DNA from 3 places in the Pseudomonas shiyinii genome. Region 2 is predicted to be linked to each of the others. Evidence: riboswitches for the same ligand, from Rfam matches in the RefSeq annotation. Region 2 holds a riboswitch; each other region holds the start of a gene.

Region 1 (6,028 bases), 1.3 Mb from region 2:
AAACGGCAAGGGCGGGACCGCTATCAGCTGGCCACCGGTGCGCTGACCGGCACCCATTCGTGAGCGATCAAGCCGCCGGCACGATCGTCAATGCCATCGCGCAGCGCCCGGTCAGGCCGTGGGCGCGTTCGGCCTGCAGGATATCGCCCAGGCGGGCGTCCAGTTGTGCGGGGTCGATGATTTTGAACCCGTGCCGGGCGTAGAACGGCGCGTTCCAGGGGACCTCGGCGAAGGTCGTCAGGGTGACGACCCGCTTGCCGTGGCTCCGCGCGATGCTGATTGCTTGCTGGAGCAGGGCGCGCCCCATCCCTAGGCCCTGGGCCTGCGCGCTCACCGACACTTCGTGGATATGCAGCCAGTCGTGTGCCTGTTCGGTGCAAACGAAACCTCGCGGGCAGTCGTTGCCGTCCACCGCCACCCAGCTGCCTTGCCCGGCAATGAAGGCCCGGTGGGCGTTTTCGTCCAGCACATCGCCGGTGGCCAGCCAAGCCAGGTCGGGCAAACGCAGGAAGGCCTGGGCCGCCGAGCGCTCGATGGCGGCAAGCAAGGGGACATCATGAAGGCGGGTAGGGCGAATGTGCATGAGCGGTCCCTGGCAAAATACCCAGTCTGCGAGCCCTGCCGCGCCAAGGCAAGGCTCGCCAGCGGCTCATTCGCCGACCAGCTCGCGCAGCTGCCAGCGCACCGAGCTGACGCCTTTTTCGAGGCTTACCCGGCTGACCAGGCGTTCCAGCTGGGTAGGGGCCTGCGGTGTACCGAGCAGCTCGGCGCGCACCTCCAGGCGCGCGGGGTTGGCCAGGTCTTCGCTGTGCAGCGACTGCAGGCGCAGGCCGGGGTCGCTGAGGCTGTGCAACATCAGGCTGCGTACCTGGATTTCGTCCTCGGCGCGGCAGACGATGCGGACCTCGAAACGCTGCTCCACCTCGCTGGCCGGCAGCACCTCCTGGCGGTCCAGGCGCTGGGCGATGTCGCGCAGCAGGATATTGGCGCACAGCACCACCAGGCTGCCCAATGCGGCCTCGAGGAGTAGGCCCAGGCTGCACAGCACACCAATGGCGGCCGTGCACCAAAGTGTGGCTGCGGTGTTCAGGCCTCGCACGTTGAAACCGTCGCGCATGATCACGCCACCACCGAGAAACCCGATACCGGACACCACGTAGGCGGCGATTCGCGAAGCATCGGTGGGTGCCATGCCAGGCACCGCCTGGGTCATGAGCACGAACAGGCACGCGCCGGTGCTGACCAGCGCATTGGTGCGCAGGCCGGTCAGGCGCTGGCGCAGTTGACGTTCGGCACCGATCAGGGCGCCGAGTACCAGGGCTACGCTGACGCGCAGCAGAAAGACTTTCCAATCCATAGCAAACCTCATTTCCCGGGCACATGCCCGTGGGGCGCCGCCTGCGGCGCAACTGAAAACAACGAGTGCGAGGACCACATGCCTGCGTGCTGGGCACAAGGGCAGGTAGGAAAGAAGGGGAGACATCGACCCGCCTGGGCCGTGATGAACCACCGTCTACCGTGTGCGGCAAGACAGTGGCAAGAGGGCTGCCGGACTAGCTTGCCGTGTGGGCCTGTCGCAATCGACTGGGGCTACTGTCCAATGCAGGACTCCTGTTGTGGGATGCAAAACTGCGCCGCGGACCTTACGCCTGGCGCCAGGCAGGGTCAAGGACAGTTGCGTGACAATTGCGCGATCTGGGAAATTTCCTTCATGAAACCGGAGGTTCGGCGACCGGACTTTCATGAAAAAGGCCTCTGAAGCGCGCCCAGGCGGTGTTAACCTTGCGCCCTTCGTTACAACCTCGGACCGTTACATGCTGTTCAATCTCGCCATCCTGTTCGGCACGCTGGTGGCCATGGAGGGCGTCGGCACGCTGGCCCACAAGTACGTCATGCATGGCTGGGGCTGGTGGCTGCACCGCTCGCACCATGAGCCCCACCTGGGCATGCTGGAGACCAACGACCTGTACCTGGTGGCACTCGCCCTGATCGCCTCGGGCCTGGTCGCCCTGGGCAAGGCCGGGTACGCACCGCTGCAATGGGTCGGCGCTGGCGTGGCGGGCTACGGCGTGTTGTATGTACTGGCCCACGATGGCTTCTTCCATCGCCACTGGCCCCAGGCGCCGAAGCCGGTGAACCGCTACCTGCGACGCCTGTATCGGGCCCATCGGCTGCACCACGCGCTGCCCGGACGCAAGGGCAGCGTGTCGTTCGGGTTCTTCTATGCACCGCCTTTGCGGGTGCTCAAGCGCCAGGTACGCGAGCGTCGGGCACAAGGCCTGTAGACACGTCAGGCCTTGCGGCGCAGCATCAGAATGAAGAACAGGCCGCCGATGGCGGCGGTGGCGATGCCGATGGGCAGGTCCTGAGGCGCGATCAACGTACGTGCGCCGATGTCCACCCAGACCATGAACAGCGCCCCGAGCAAGGCACAGGCCGGGAGCAGCCGTCGATGTTCGGCGCCTACCAGCCGGCGGGCGACATGGGGCAGCATCAGGCCGACAAAGCCGATGGCCCCGGACAACGACACCAGCACGCCTGTGAGCAGCGCACACCCCACGAACACCTGGGCTCTTACCCGACGGGGCTCGAAGCCCAGGCTGACGGCTGTCTGTTCGCCGCTCATCAAACCATTGAGGGCCCGCGCCAGGCTCATCAGCAAGGCAAAGCCCGCCAGCACGCACAGTGCCGGCAGCCACAGCAGCGACCACTGCGCCAGGCCCAGGCCGCCCAGCATCCAGAACATCACCGAGCTGGCCGCATGTGGGTCGCCGGTGTAGAGCAGCAGGTTGGCCAGGGCCATGATCACGAAGGACACGGCCACCCCCGCGAGCAGCAGCCGGTCGCTGTCCAGGCGCCCGCGTCGGCTGGCCACCGCCAATACCAGCAGCATGCTGGCCAGCGCGCCGATGAACGCCGCAAGCGGCAGGCTGAACGGGCCGGCGAAGGCGCCCAGAAACAGCACCACTAGGACAGCGCCCAGCACCGCACCGGAACTGACCCCGAGCAGATGCGGATCGGCCAGCGGGTTGCGGGTCACGGCCTGCAATGCACCACCGACCAAGGCCAGGCCTGCACCCACCAGCGCACCGAGCAGCACCCGCGGCGCGCGGATCTGCCAGACGATCTGTGCCTGGCCCCGGCTCCATTCCCCTGGGTCGGCCAGGCCTGCCTGTTGCAACACGATACCCAGCACATCGGCCAGGGGTACCTGGGCAGCACCGAACCCCAGGGACACCAGACACGAGCACAGCATTGCCATCAGCAGCGCGACGAGCAACAACCGGTAGGCGCGACGATCACGTATCGGCATCACTGCAGTGTGCCTGCGAACAGGCGGGGATGCAGCGCCGCTGCCAACTGCTCGATGGCGCTGGCGTTGTCCACCGATGGGGTGACCTGAATATAGGAGAGCACCACGAAACGTCGTTCGCGGATGGCCGTCACCTCGCCCAGGGCCGGGTGCGCGAGCAGGAAGTCGCGCTTCTGCTGCCAGGAGGTCGGGCCGTAGTCGACGATCACGATCACCTGCGGGTCGCGCTCCACCACGCTCTCCCAGTTCACTTCGGTCCAGCTGGCGTTGACATCGGCCATTACATTGTCACCGCCGGCCGCCTCGATCAGCGCTTGGGGCATGCCGAGGCGGCCGGAGGTGGTGGGGCGGTCTTCGCCGCTGTCATAGAGAAATACACGGGGCGCCTGGGAGGCAGCGGCGACCTGCGCCTGCACACGCGCCACGCGCTGGCGCAGGGTGGCGATCAGGGCCTGGGCCTGCTGGCGAACGTCGAAGATGCGCCCCAGGTTGTCCAGGTCCCGGTACAGGTCATCGAGGCTGGCGCGGTGCTGGGGCATGACCCGCGAGCAGGACTCGCTGAGCTCGTACACCGGGATGCCGAACGGTGCCAGGGCCTGTGGCGTGACCGGGCCGCCCACGTACATGCCGTAGCCCCAGCCGGCAAAGAGGAAGTCGACGTTGGCATCGAGCAGGGTTTCCACCGATGGGTAGCGTGGCGCGAGTTCCGGCAGGCCGTCCAGGGCACCCGTCATGGTTGGGTCAAGGGTCTTCCAGCCACTGATGCCGGTGAAGCCAACCATACGCTCGCGCAACCCCAGGGCCAGGAGCATGCCGGTCAGGTTGCTGTCATGGCTCACCGCCCGCTGGGGCGGCTGGCTGAAGGTGACATCGCGCTCGCAGCTGCGCACGGTCACGGGGTAGTCGCCTGCCCAGGCGACGAAGGGCAGGGCGGCCAGCAGGGCCAGGCAGGTGAGGCTTCGCTTCATGCGGGGCTGATCCAGGTGATGCGTGGGTGAAAGGCCACGGGGTGACGGTCGACCAGTGCCCGTACACCGAAAACTTCGGCCAGGCATTGTTCGGTCAGTACCTCGGCCGGAGTGCCGTGGGCAACGATGCGACCGGCCTCGATGACATACAGCCGGTCACAGAAGGCCGCAGCCAGGTTCAGGTCGTGGAAACTGGCGAGCAGGCTCAGGCCTGTGGCGCGCAAGTGCTCCAGCAAGGCCAACTGGTAGCGAGGGTCCAGGTGGTTGGTGGGTTCGTCGAGGATCAACAGGCGCGGTTGCTGGACCAGCGCGCGAGCCAACAGCACGCGCTGCTTCTCGCCACCGGACAACGGGGTAAAGCCATGATCGCTGCGCTCTTGCAGGCCCAGGCGATGCAGGCTGGCGTTCACCAGCGCATCGTCATCATCGCCGTCGAACCAACCCTGGTGCGGCGCGCGGCCCATGGCGACCACATCGCGTACGCTCAGGCCAAAATCCTCGGGAAACTCTTGGAGCATCACCGCGATGCGCTGCGCCACCCAGCGCGCCGGGCGCTGCCAGATGTCCTCGTTTTCGAGCAGCACGCGCCCGCCATCAGGCCGTGTGAAGCGATAGGCGCAGCGCAGCAGGCTGGTCTTGCCGCTGCCGTTGGGGCCGATCAGGCCGACGCATTCACCGGGGAGTACCTCCAGGTCAATGCCGTCGAGCAGCCGCCGGCCACCAGGCGATGGTGCCCAGTGCAAACCTTCGAGACGCAGGGTAGGGGCAGACATGACGAGCAACCGTACCGGGAATGAATGTAACCCGACGATGACGGCGCGCAAGGGAATCGCGGGCAAGCTGCTGCCCAAGACCGGCCCGCGCCCGCCCACCGCGGGAGTTGCCAAACGAGGTGACAGGCCGGTCTCCGGGCTTGCGAGAGGCGTGAGGCATTCACCTTCCCATGCCGGTGGCACAGTGGCGTATCGAATGCATCGCTCGCTTACCGTTGCGGGGGCAGCGCCGGACTGATCGCACAAGGCGAGGCACCGGCTTCCCGTTTAATCCCCGGCGCGGCGGCAGGGGACACCTGAAACTGGGGCGCATCTGAGCATTTATGGGGTGGGGAGTCAACTTGCAGGGCGGTCGTTATGGCATCGCACGCAGCCAAAACCTGAACCGGCGCACCCGGTTCAGGTTTTGGCGCGCGGCAGCTTACGAGACGAAGTCGGTGGAAAGAGACAACACGTCGAACATCAAGGCCTCGAAGATCACCAGCAGGTTCAGGTCAATACGACGCAGGTCGTTGCGGTTCAGGCATTCGCCTCGTCCTGCGCGTCCTGGCTAAGAAGCCGCGCTGTTGAAACTGCAGCCTGGAGATCAAGATGGCTCGAGGCAAACGACTTCATCAGGAGCGAGCGGGGAAGAGCCCAATCCCATTTCTCTTGGATCATGTTTTCGACGTTCTCCAATATGGACTCTACATCTGAGATGTCCATCTGGCCGACCACGCGCAACGCTCGCAGCGTATCCTCCCCACCGAATGCAACTTCCAGGAAGAGTCCCGTATTTTCACACTGAATGCCCACATGCCTGAGCAACAAGGCCAGCGCATCGTTGGTATAGTCCCCTCGCCAGGTCGCGACGTGGCTTACGCTAGCTGAGCCAACAATCGCAGCGGCACTCAAGCCGAGGGCACGGAAGTTACTCCGAGCTTCCTCCAGTAGGGCTTGAGCATGCTTGTCCAGGAAGGGACAAGGGGTGGTTT
Region 2 (6,028 bases):
TCACCGCGCTGTTGAGCGCCATGTTCTGCGGCTTGAACGGCACCACGCCGATACCCTGGCGCAACAGCCAGCGGCACAGGGCGGTGACCAGCGTACTTTTGCCGGCATCGGAGGTGGTGCCTTGCACCATGAGCGTGGTCATGCCGATTCCTTCTGGTAGTCGGCCAGGGCCTGGCGCAGGCGCTGCTCATCCGCAGCATTGGCAGGCAGGCCCAGGCGCACGGCCGCTGGCTGCTCGAACAGGCGCACGAGGATGCCGCGGCGGGCGAGAAAATCCTGCAGGTGCGCGGCCCGCTCGGTGCGCACGTACTGGAACAGATCGCAGCCCACGGGCACAAGGCCCGCGTCGGCCAGCAGTGCAGCCAGGCGCTGGCTGGCCTGTGCGCAGCGGGCGATCTGCAGCGTATGGGCCGCGCCATCGCTGAAACAGGCCTGCCCCAGCGCCCGGGTGGGCCCGCTGATGGTCCAGGGCCCGAGCAGCTCGGCCAGGCGCAGCAACAGTGCCTGCTCGGCCATCACGAAGCCCAGGCGCACGCCGGCCAGGCCGAAGAACTTGCCGAACGAGCGCAGCACGACCAGCCCGGGGCGCGTGGCGCACCCGACCACACTGTGGTCGGGCGTGTTGTCCATGAAGGCTTCGTCGACCACCAGCCAGCCGCCACGCCGCGCCAGACGGCCATGCCAGTCGAGCAGGCGTTCACGCTCGATGCGCCGCCCCGTGGGGTTGTTGGGGTTGACCAGCACCAGCACATCCAGGCTGTCGAGTATCTGCTCGACCTGCCCTTCGTCCAGTTCGACCAATGAATGCCCTGCCCGTCGCCAGGCATGGGGATGCTCGGCGTAGCACGGCCAGAGCACACCGACCCGCCCTGCCGGGCGCAGGCAGGGCAAGGCCTGGATCGCGGCCTGGGAGCCGGCGACCGGCAACAGTTCGGCCGCGCCGTAATAGGCGCGCGCGGCCTGCTCCAAGCCGTCCTCGGACTCCGGCAGGCGCGCCCAGGCGTCCAGCGGAATCGGTGGTATCGCATAGGGCCAGGGCGCGATGCCGCTGGACAGGTCGAGCCAATGTTCGCGGGCGATGCCATATCGGCGCACTGCACGCAGCAGGCGCCCACCGTGTTCAAGCATTCCAGTAGGCTCCCAGGCAGATCAGCAACAGCCATAGCCACACGCCCCGCTGGACCAGGCGCCAGCCACGCTCGATGGCGTCGGCATCGGCCATGGGCCCCTCGCCCAGGCGCGGGCGCTCGTGCAGCTCGCCGTGGTACACCGCCGGGCCACCCAACTCTACGCCCAAGGCGCCGGCACCGGCGGCCATCACCGGGCCTGCGTTGGGGCTATCCCACAGCGGTGCCTGGTTGCGCCAGCAGGCCAAGGCCAGGCGGGTCTTGCCCAGCAGCGCGTAGGTCAGTGCCACCAATCGGGCAGGCAGATAATTGAGCCCATCGTCGATACGCGCCGCGGCCCAGCCGAAGCGCTCGAACCGTTCGTTACGATAGCCCCACATGGCATCGAGGGTATTGCTCAGGCGGTACAGCACCACCCCGGGAGCGCCGGCCACGACGAACCAGAACAGGGCGGCGAACACCGCGTCGCTGCCGTTTTCCAGCACGGATTCGGTGGCCGCGCGAGCCACGGCGGGCTCGTCCAGCTCGCGGGTTTCGCGGCTGACCAGGTAACCCACGCGCCGGCGAGCCTCGCCCAGGTCACCGCGGCGCAAGGCCTCGGCTACAGGCAGCACATGCTCGCCCAGGCTACGCAGGCCCAGGGCACAATACAGCGCCAGCACATCCACCAGCCAGCCGATACCCGGCAGCCAGGAGAGGATCAGTACCAGCAACGTCAACGGCACCACAGCCAGGAACCAGGCACTGACGCCATGGCTGCGCCAACCCCGCCCGCCCGCATTGAGGCGCTGCTCCAGGCGCGAAGCGAAGTTGCCGAAGGCCACCAATGGGTGGCGCCGCCTCGGTTCGCCCAACAAGGCATCCAGGGCCACCCCGGCCACGGTCAGCAAGGCCACGCTCATCGGCGTTCTCCCCATTGGTTCTCGTAGAGCATTTCGCTCAAGGGCTGCTCCTGCGCCCATTGCTCCAGCACCAGCATCGGTGCCGGGTAGAATTCCACCACCGGGCCCAGGCATAGCACCGCTACCGCCTTGGCCCCGGCCGGCATACCCAGCAGCTCGCCCAAGGCCTGGGGGTCGAACAGCGACACCCAGCCCATGCCCAGGCCTTCCGCGCGGGCCGCCAGCCACAGGTTCTGGATGGCGCAGGCCAGGGACGCCAGGTCCATTTCCGGCAAGGTCCGCCGGCCGAAGACGTGGGCTTCGCGGTGGTCCATCAGCGCGGCCACCAGCACTTCGGCACAGTCCTGGATGCCTTCGACCTTGAGCTTCATGAATTCATCGGAGCGCTGACCCAGGGCCTGGGCGGTACGCTCACGCTCCTGCTCCACCAGCGCCTGGATACGCGCACGCAGCGTGCGTTCGCTGATACGAATGAAGCGCCACGGCTGCATCAGGCCGACGCTGGGGGCCTGGTGGGCCGCGGCCAGCAGGCGGGCGAGCAGCTCCGGCGCCACCTCGCCGCCGGCGAAATGGCGCATGTCGCGGCGCTCGCCGATGGCGCGATAGACCGCAGCGCGCTCGGCAGCGGAGAAGGCATGCTCGCTCATGGTCGCAGCAGCGCCGCCGCCGCGTCGGGGTTGGAGGGGAAATAGAAGTGCACGTAGGACGCAGTCAGGCGGCCGATGCGATACACCGCCTCGTTGCCACGCCCGCCGTTGGGGCTTTGCCCACGCGCGATCGGCTCGAGCGTGGTCGTGGTCAGGGAATGATGGTAGGTATGGCCACGCAAGGTGCCTTCGGGCAGCTCCACCGCTTGCAAGGCCAGGGCCGCCAGGCGCTTTTGCATCACCGCCTCGCCCGGCAGCAGGCCGAGCAGCTCGGCCCGCTCACCGGCCACGTCGGTGAGGGCGTCGAGCAGGTAGAGCATGCCGCCGCATTCGGCCAACAAAGGTTTGCCCTGGGCGTGGTGGGCGCGGATCGCCTCCAGCATCGGTGCGTTGCCGGCCAGGGTGCGGTGGTGCAGCTCCGGGTAGCCGCCGGGCAGGTAGAGGCTGTCGACCGGCGGCAGCTCAAGGTCATGTACCGGTGAGAAGAACAGCAGTTGCGCCCCCAACCGGCGCAGTAGGTCGAGGTTGGCCCCATAGGTGAAGGCGAAGGCTTCGTCCCGGGCGACGCCGATACGCACGCCAGCCAAGGTCGCGGCGCTGGCCGCAGGCACAGGCGCATCGAACGCCACCGGTGGCGGCAAGGCGGCGTCACAGCTGGCACCCAGGGCATCGGCGGCAGCATCCAGGCGCATGTCCAGGTCGTTGAGTTCGCTGGCCTGGACCAGCCCCAGGTGGCGGCTGGGCAGCTCGATGCCGCGCTCGCGGGATAAACCGCCGTACCAGCGCAGGCCCTCGGTCAGGCTGCCTTCGAGCAATTGTGCGTGGCGCAGGCTGCCGACCCGGTTGGCCAGCACCCCGGCAAAGGGCAGGTCGGGCTGGTAGCGCGCCAGGCCCAGGGCCAGGGCGCCGAAGGTCTGGGCCATGGCGGTGCCATCGATCACCGCCAGCACCGGCACGCCGAAATGACGGGCCAGGTCAGCGCTCGACGGGGTGCCATCGAACAACCCCATGACCCCTTCGATCAGGATCAGGTCGGCCTCGCCCGCCGCCTCCCAGAGCAGGCGCCGGCTTTCCTCGGCGCCGATCATCCACAGGTCGAGCTGGTACACCGGTGCGCCGCTGGCGCGTTCGAGGATCATCGGGTCGAGGAAGTCCGGCCCGCACTTGAAGACCCGGACCTTGCGGCCCAGGTTGCGGTGCAGGCGTGCCAGGGCGGCGGTGACCGTGGTCTTGCCTTGGCCGGACGCCGGTGCCGCGATCAGCACCGCCGGGCAGTGCCGGAGCTGGTTCATAGTTCCACGCCCTTCTGGGCGCGGATTCCGGCCTGGAAGGCATGCTTGACCACGCCCATTTCGGTAACGGTGTCGGCCAACTCGATCATCTCCGGCTTCGCGGCACGGCCGGTGACGATCACGTGTTGCATCGGCGGGCGCGCCTGGATATCGGCCAGTACCTGGTCGAGGTCAAGATAACCGTGCTTGAGGGCGATGTTCAGTTCATCGAGCACCACGAACTGCACCGAAGGGTCTTGCAGCATCTGGCGCGAAACCGCCCAGGCGGCTTCGGCGGCGGCGATGTCGCGCTGGCGATCCTGGGTTTCCCAGGTAAAGCCCTCGCCCATCACGTGGTAGCGCACCTGTTCGGGGAAGCGGCGGAAGAACAGCTCTTCGCCGGTGCTGTTGCGGCCCTTGATGAACTGCACCACGCCACACTGCATGCCGTGGCCCAGGGCGCGGGCGAGCATGCCGAAGGCCGAGCTGCTCTTGCCCTTGCCGTTGCCGGTGAGCACCAGCAGCAGGCCACATTCGTTGGGGGCATTGGCGATACGTTCGTCGATGATCGCCTTCTTGCGCTGCATGCGCGCCAGGTGACGTTCGTCGCGCTCGGTGGAATCGCTCATCAGGGTTCTCCGCAGGCTGTCGCCGCGCATGGGGCGACGACAGGTCGATAGGCAGGCAGCCGGAGAACGCGCAGGAGCCGTGGCAGACGCGCCACGGTGCACCGCGCATCACCCTCCGTGATGCCGTTGGCAGTGACAGGCCGGTCTCCGGGCTCGTGAGCGGGGCCTCGGGCCCCTGTACCGCGCGCCTTCCCGGGGCATGTCCCCAGTGGCCCTGCGCGGCCTTTGACTCACCTACCGTTGCGGGGGCAGCGCCGGGATCGCGCCTTTGCTGGCGCCCACCGGCTTCCCAGTTTCACCCTGCCCAGCGTTGGCTGGCAGGGCACCTGAAACACGTCGCGAAGGTTAGAGGGTTGGATCGGGAGCGTCAAATGAAGGCAGTCGATAGAGGCGTTCATACGACACTCTGTGGCCGAGTGCCCTGCATGACCGAAGTGAACCTACGCCCCCGCTCCCGACTCTCAATTGGCACAAGCCCGATGAGGAGTCCGAGCATGGACAGGCTGCATGTCGCGATACTGTTGGCCCTGGCCACCAGCCTTGGCGGGTGCGGAGAGTCTGCGCGCCTCGACGTCAGCGCTGGCAGCGGCCCGTCGCCGCAGCTGCCGGCGCCCAACAAGACGCTGATCCCGACCGTGAACATCGCGCCCGCCATCGGCTGGCCAGAGGGTGCCAAACCCAAATCGGCTACCGGTACGCAGGTGGTCGCCTTCGCCAGAAACCTGGACCACCCGCGCTGGCTCTATGTGCTGCCCAACGGCGATGTACTGGTGGCAGAGACCAACGCCCCGGCCAAGCCCGAGGATGGCAAGGGGATTCGCGGCTGGGTGATGCGCAAGGTCATGGAGCGCGCCGGCGCTGGTGTGCCCAGCGCCAATCGCATCACCCTGCTGCGCGATGCCGACCATGATGGCGTCGCGGAACTCCGCACGACCTTCATCGAAGGGCTCAACTCACCGTTCGGCATGGCATTGGTGGGCAAGGACCTGTATGTCGCCGATACCGACCGGCTGCTGCGCTTTCACTATGAGCCGGGCGCCATGCAACTGCGCCAGGAGGGCCGCAAGGTGGTGGACCTGCCTGGAGGCCCGTTGAATCACCATTGGACCAAGAACGTGATCGCCAGCCGCGACGGCAAGAAGCTGTATGTCACGGTCGGCTCCAACAGCAACGTGGGCGAGAACGGGCTGGACAAGGAACAGGGTCGGGCAGCGATCTGGGAGGTTGACCCGGCCAATGGCGAACATCGGATCTTCGCCTCGGGCCTGCGTAACCCCAACGGGTTGGCCTGGGAGCCGCGCACAGAGGTGTTGTGGACAGCGGTCAACGAGCGTGACGAGATCGGTAGCGACCTGGTGCCGGACTACATCACCTCGGTGAAGGATGGCGGGTTCTATGGCTGGCCGTATAGCTACTACGGCCAACATGTGGACTTGCGGGTCGAGCCGCAGG
Region 3 (6,028 bases), 1.5 Mb from region 2:
GGTGAATGAGCTTGCGCAGGTAGGTGTTCCAGAACACCACGCCGGCCAGCAGCAGGACGGCCAGCGCGACGACTTGCAAGACCAGGTTGCGGTAGTTGCGCCACGGGCTGTCGCTGACCACGGTGGTGGTGCGCCAGCGATTGACCACCTGATCCAGCTCCTCGGGCGGTATGCTCAACAGTGTCTTGTTCAGGATCGATTGCAACAGTGGCTGGTTGGGCGCCACCGCGAAGGCCGCCACCGCCGGTTCGTCACTCTGCAGGCCGGCGATGCGCAAGGTGTTCTTGAACACATGGGCGATGTAATAGCTGGCATTGATGTGCGAACTGAGCGCGACATCCGCCTCGCCATTGGCCACTGCTTCCATCAGCTCCAGGTGAGTGTCCACCTCGACCAGGCGTGCACGAGGGTATTTCTGCCGCAGCGTCTCTCGCTGTGGGGCGCCGCGCAGCAGAGCGACCCGTCGCCCGTCCAAGGCGGTGGGGGCGCCGGCCCAGTAAGCATCGCTGCGGGTGACCAGGACCCTTGGGCTCACCAGGTAAGGACGGGTATAGCGCAGGCGTGCCGCCCGCTCGGGGCCATAGCCCAGGGCGCCGATCATCTCGGCTTTACCCTCGGCCACCTGGTCGACCATTTCCTGGATCGAGTCGCGTTCGACGATTTCGAAGCGCAGGCCGGTCAACAGGCGGATCTGCTTGAGCAGGTCGATCGTGATACCGCTGGGGTGATGCGCGGCGTCATTGAAGGTCAGGGGGGCGAGCGAACTGTTTACCAGTACGCGGATTTTCGGGGTTTGCTTGATCCAGTCCTGCTCTTCGGCGGTCAGGGCCCCGGTGTGGTTCTTCAGTAGCAGGCTGGTGTTGCCGGTGCTCCAGCGGCGCAATATGTCCAGCCGTTCACTGTCACTGATTCTGGCGAGGGCGCTATCGACCAGTCGCTGTAGGCGAGGGTTGTCGCGAGCCAGGGCAAAGGCGAAGACATCCGTCGCCAGCGGGCTGAAATGGTCGATCTTCACCAGGCCCTGCAGACTCTTGCCAACCAGGTAGTCGGTGCTGATGGCATCGCCCAGGTAGGCATCCACCTCGCCCAGCGCCACGGCGGAGAGCCCTGCCAGGGTCGAGCGATACAGGCGTAGCTGCGCCTGGGGATATTGCTTGCGGACCTCGGATTCCGGCAGGTAGTGATCGACCATCGCCAAGCGCAAGCCGGCCAGGTCCTTGGCGTGCCGGGCGAGCATCCGGTCTTGCCGGCTGACGATCACTGGCAGGTCATCGGCATAAGGTTGGCTGAGCACCAATTGGGCATCGGCGGCCTCGAACGCGTTCGAGCTGCCCAGCAGGTCGATGCTGCCTGCGCGGAGTGCCTCGATGGCTGCCTGGCGATCGGGGAAGCGTCGGACTTCGATCGCCACACCCAACTGTTCGGCGATCAGGCCGGCATAGTCGGCGCTGATTCCTTCGTAATCGGTGAGGCTGGTGTTGATCTCGAACGGTGGGTAGTCCGGCTTCGAACTCCCGAGCACCAGGGTCTTGCGCCGCTCCAGCCATTGCCGATCGACCGGGTCCATCGGCAAGGGCGGTGCGACGCTCAGGGACCGGGCCAGTAAGTGGCGGGCCTCGCTGTCCGCGCTTGCCGCAGGCGAGGTGGCTACCAGGCATAAGCCCAATAGAAGAACGCCCAGCGCCCTCCTCATAGAGAGTGCGCTCAAGCGACCTGGTTGCGCTTGGCCAAGTCAACCATCTCGACCAGCGACTCGGTCTTGAGCTTGTCCATGATCCGGCCCCGGTAGGTGCTGATGGTCTTGGCGCTGAGGTTCATGCATTCGCCGATGAATTTGTTGTTCTCCCCTCGGCTGAGGCGACGCAGCACTTCCATTTCGCGATTCGAAAGGCTCCCTAGACGTTCGCACTCGCTCTCCAGCGAACTGCTGTTGACCGACATCTGTGGAAAGGTCGAGTAACCCTTGACCAGCGCCTTCAAGGCGAACACCAGGGCATCGAGGTCTTCATCCTTGTTGACGAAGGCGGCAATCCCGGCATCCAGGCAGCGACGTACATAAAGGTCGGCAGGTTGGCCGGTGAGCACCATGATCTTCGGTGCAGGCTCAAGCAATTGCAGCCGCTTGATCACTTCCATGCCGTCGAGGCCCGGTAGGCCGATGTCGAGGATCACCACGTCGGGGCGAAGTGAGCGTGCTTTCTGCACGGCATCGATACCGTCTCCTGATTCACCGATGACGCGAAAACGTTCGCGTTCGAGCAACATGCGTACCGCGAGTCGAACGGTTGGATGGTCGTCAACCATCAGAACGGCTGTCATTGGATAACTCCTGTAGGAATGTGGTCCGTTTCCTGAAATCCCGCAGGAATACCCTCTGGGACCTGCGCGGAGCGCGCAAGATACGTTTATTCGGGTGGCATAGTAATAGGAAGCGTAGGGGCGTTGAATAAACGAAGCGTATTTGTTGAAAAGTCCTACAAGCGGTATGGCAATGATACAAGTCGGCCGGTCATCGTCAACCCGCGGTCCCTATCCGCCGGCCTGGGTGCATCGGCTATGGGGCTTGATGACGCGCTGGCCTGAGGCCGGGTTGTCCAGCAGGGCGGTTCCGACTCGTGTTGGCCGGGGGACCAGCTGACCACCACAATTCGGGCAACGTCCCTGGAAATGCTCCTCGTCGCAGGCCCGGCAAAAGGTGCATTCGAACGAGCAGATCCTTGCGTCCGGGCTGTCGCCTGGCAGGTCGATGTCGCAGCATTCGCAGTTGGGGCGCAGTTCGAGCATCTGTGTAACCTCATTGTGTTTTTTGTAGGAATGATCTTGGGCTTCAACCCAAGGGGCGATAGAGGTGAGCGTGCCCGGCCCGGTACAAGGCCGACTCGGCGAATGGGGTGTCGCCCAGTACATGACCCACCAGGATCAATGCCGTGCGCCGGAAGCCTTTGGCTGCCGTGAGCGCGACGATATCCTGCAAGGTCCCTCGCACCCAGTCCTGGTCCGGCCAGGTGGCGCGGTGCACCACGGCAGCCGGGCAATCCGGGCCGTAGTGGGGCAACAGCTCGGCGACGATGCGCTCAAGGTGCTTGACGCCCAGGTGGATCGCCAGGGTGCTGCGGTGCCGGGCCAGGTCGGCCAACTGCTCGCCCGCGGGCATGGGCGAGCTGTCCCCGTAGCGGGTGAGGATCACTGTCTGCGCCACTTGCGGCAAGGTCAGCTCGCAGCCGAGCAAGGCTGCGCTGGCGGCAGTGGCCGTGACGCCCGGGATCACCTGGTAGTCGATACCCAGCTCGCGCAGGTGGCGGATCTGCTCGCCGATCGCCCCGTACAGGCTCGGATCGCCACTGTGCACGCGGGCGACATCATGGCCTTGTTCATGGGCGTTGCGCATGGCTGCGATGATCTGGTCGAGGTGCAGTTCGGCGCTGTTGATCACCGTATGGGCATTATGGCCCTGCAGGACGGCTGCGGGCACCAGGGAGCCGGCATAGATGATCACCGGGCACTGACGGATCAGGCGCTGGCCCTTGATCGTGATCAGTTCCGGATCGCCGGGGCCGGCACCGATGAAGAAGACCGTCATGGAAAATCCTTGCAGTAGGGCAATAGAAAGCGGCGATTATCGGCTGCACGCCAAGGCAACGGTAGCCCGGTCGCCTACTTGGCGTGGCACCAGCAACCGGGGCGTCCCTTGTTTTTGTGCGGCCAACGCCAATGCTGCACTTTCGGCGACCCCCCAGCAGCCGCTGTGGTTGAATGCGGCGGCCGAGCGATGGCTGAGCAATGGTTCGAAGGTATGCAATTGTACGGACGGAAACAGCGTCAGGGCGAGCCCGAGGCGGCTGGCCAGTGCCTGCAACCCGGCTTCTTCGGCCTTGAGGTCGATGCTGGTGATGCCGCGCAATTGCGCCAGTTGCAGGCCATGGGCAGCCAGTGTGTCACGCAGGAGCCGCTCGAGGTGGTCGGCCGGGCATCCTCTGCGGCACCCAAAGCCGGCGTAGAACGCCGGCAACAGGGGAGGGCGAGTCATCAGGCCTGGCTGGAACGACGATAAAGCCAGGCGCTGAGCAGGCCGAGGGCGAGCCAGAAGGCCGCGTTGGTCAACCAGGAGGCAAGCTTGAATTGGGCTTCCAGGGCCTCGGGGGCCAGGCTCTCATGGACGGTTGGTTGTGGGGCGCCGACCAGGTGGGGAATCGCCAGCAAGGCCACGCCGAGCGTCTTGAACAGCCAGTGCCGAGCGAACACCGCCAGTGCCAGGCCTGCGGCGGTGGCAGCCGCTGTGCTGGCCCACCAGGCCTGACGTTGGCCCAGGTCGGCCGCGACAGTGCCTGGCAGTTCCGGGGGCAGCCCGAGGGTCGGCGCCAGGCAGAACACCGCAAAGCCGGCCAGCCCCCATAGCGCACCGGTGCTCAACGTGCGGGGCTCGCGCAGGCTGTACAGCGCAGCAAGGACCAGGGCGAAGCCGACGGCCACCACCAGGTTGCCACCGGTCGTGGACACTAGGCGTTGCCAGCCGTCTTCAGGGGCCCAGGCTTCGGCGTCGTGGGTGTGGGCGGCCACGCCATCGTCATGCGCGTGGTGCTCGGCGCTCGGGGCGTTGTTCTCGTAGGTTTCCGCCTGGAGAATCAGCGGCGTGACCCAGAGACTCTGCAACAAGGTCAGCAACAGGGCAGCGAGCAGCCCGCTGAAGCCGGCGGTTCGGGCAATGCGCTTGATCATGCAGGCGTACTCAGTGGCAAGGGAAGGCGGCGCTGTGGCGGGTATCGTGGGCGGCGTTGTGCACGGCCTCGATGTGCGAGAAGCCGGCGAAGTAGACCAGGCACAGGCCTAGCAGGCTGGCGCCGATGGCGAGGAGCACGCGCTGGCTGAGGCTGACGGGAGTGGCGATGCTGTGTTTGGCGCTGGTGACGGACATGACGCGTTCCTCTGCTTTTTTATGGGCGACGGGCACGGGCGTCACGCCTGGGCAGAGCTTGCCCAAGGCACACGACAGCACCCGCCCACCGCGGGGTGTTCATTCGTCGTCAGGCCGGTCTCCGGGCTGGCGAGGAGGAGGCAGGCTCCCTGGACAGCGTCACCTTCCCATGCCATACGACGCGGCACAGTGGTCAAGACGCGCACTCGCTTACCGTTGCGGGGGCAGCACCGGCCTTGCCCGGCCCCTTGGGGCCTGCGACGCACCGGTTTCCCGTTTCACCCCCCGAGGGGGCACCTGAACGCAAGGTGCAAGCAAAGCATGCGGCCGATGCTCCGTCAATTGGTGCCGTAGGAGCATCTCCTGTGGGTGCGGGTAAACCCGCTCCCACAAAATCCGTTCTCTATGGAGATGGAGGGAATACTGCGCTGATGGTTGACCGCCTACCCACCACTGCGTAGCCTTGCCGCTTCGAGGTTCTGCGGCGTCGGCCGCAGCTAAGACGGGAACGCGGTCCAAGCCGCGGCTGCCCCCGCAACTGTAGGCACTGAACAGGATCGACACAGCCACTGCGCTCCGCGTGGGAAGGCGTCGCTCCACCGGCTACGGCCGGTACGGTGCAAGCCAGGAGACCTGCCTCGTGACGTTTTCGACTTTCAACCGGGCGGGGTGATCCGGTGGCGAACGAGCCCGGCCGACAAGCCCGAGGCTTTCGTCCTGCATGCCCGCGCCATCCTGCCAAGGGCATCGCGACATGAAAACACTGGCCAAGCTCCCCGTCACCATCGTCACCGGCTTCCTCGGCTCGGGCAAGACCACCCTGCTTCGGCACATGCTCGACAACGCCCAGGGCCGGCGCATCGCGGTCATCGTCAACGAGTTCGGCGAACTGGGCATCGATGGCGAAATCCTCAAGCAATGCAGCATCGGTTGCACCGAGGAGGAAGCCAGTGGCCGTGTCTACGAACTGGCCAACGGTTGCCTGTGCTGCACCGTGCAGGAAGAGTTCTTCCCGGTCATGCGTGAACTGGTGGCACGCCGCGCTGACCTGGACCACATTCTCATCGAAACCAGCGGCCTGGCCTTGCCCAAGCCACTGGTACAGGCCTTCCAGTG

What was found. Region 2 has a riboswitch for cobalamin ahead of cobO (cob(I)yrinic acid a,c-diamide adenosyltransferase). Riboswitches for the same ligand answer to the same signal wherever they lie in the genome.
Region 1: linked by a shared signal. The riboswitch ahead of ACXHGZ_RS10245 (ABC transporter ATP-binding protein) and the one ahead of cobO (cob(I)yrinic acid a,c-diamide adenosyltransferase) in region 2 are both predicted to bind cobalamin.
Region 3: linked by a shared signal. The riboswitch ahead of ACXHGZ_RS11270 (CbtB domain-containing protein) and the one ahead of cobO (cob(I)yrinic acid a,c-diamide adenosyltransferase) in region 2 are both predicted to bind cobalamin.

The regions. Positions count from the first base shown of each region.
Region 1 covers NZ_CM161522.1:2,262,536-2,268,563, reverse strand. The annotation lists gene ACXHGZ_RS10275 (sensor domain-containing diguanylate cyclase) at 1-63, shown strand, start outside; gene ACXHGZ_RS10270 (GNAT family N-acetyltransferase) at 68-583, opposite strand; gene ACXHGZ_RS10265 (MgtC/SapB family protein) at 650-1,357, opposite strand; gene ACXHGZ_RS10260 (sterol desaturase family protein) at 1,815-2,285, shown strand; gene ACXHGZ_RS10255 (FecCD family ABC transporter permease) at 2,291-3,313, opposite strand; gene ACXHGZ_RS10250 (ABC transporter substrate-binding protein) at 3,313-4,281, opposite strand; gene ACXHGZ_RS10245 (ABC transporter ATP-binding protein) at 4,278-5,054, opposite strand; cobalamin riboswitch at 5,163-5,369, opposite strand; gene ACXHGZ_RS10240 (DEAD/DEAH box helicase) at 5,574-6,028, opposite strand, start outside.
Region 2 covers NZ_CM161522.1:965,917-971,944, reverse strand. The annotation lists gene ACXHGZ_RS04630 (cobyric acid synthase) at 1-142, opposite strand, end outside; gene cobD (threonine-phosphate decarboxylase CobD) at 139-1,128, opposite strand; gene cbiB (adenosylcobinamide-phosphate synthase CbiB) at 1,121-2,029, opposite strand; gene bluB (5,6-dimethylbenzimidazole synthase) at 2,026-2,676, opposite strand; gene ACXHGZ_RS04610 (cobyrinic acid a,c-diamide synthase CobB) at 2,673-3,968, opposite strand; gene cobO (cob(I)yrinic acid a,c-diamide adenosyltransferase) at 3,965-4,576, opposite strand; cobalamin riboswitch at 4,698-4,921, opposite strand; gene ACXHGZ_RS04600 (PQQ-dependent sugar dehydrogenase) at 5,071-6,028, shown strand, end outside.
Region 3 covers NZ_CM161522.1:2,479,554-2,485,581, reverse strand. The annotation lists gene ACXHGZ_RS11300 (transporter substrate-binding domain-containing protein) at 1-1,693, opposite strand, end outside; gene ACXHGZ_RS11295 (response regulator) at 1,705-2,319, opposite strand; gene ACXHGZ_RS11290 (DUF1272 domain-containing protein) at 2,530-2,784, opposite strand; gene cobM (precorrin-4 C(11)-methyltransferase) at 2,828-3,580, opposite strand; gene ACXHGZ_RS11280 (cobalamin biosynthesis protein) at 3,617-4,009, opposite strand; gene ACXHGZ_RS11275 (CbtA family protein) at 4,027-4,716, opposite strand; gene ACXHGZ_RS11270 (CbtB domain-containing protein) at 4,727-4,912, opposite strand; cobalamin riboswitch at 5,008-5,228, opposite strand; cobalamin riboswitch at 5,370-5,567, shown strand; gene cobW (cobalamin biosynthesis protein CobW) at 5,667-6,028, shown strand, end outside.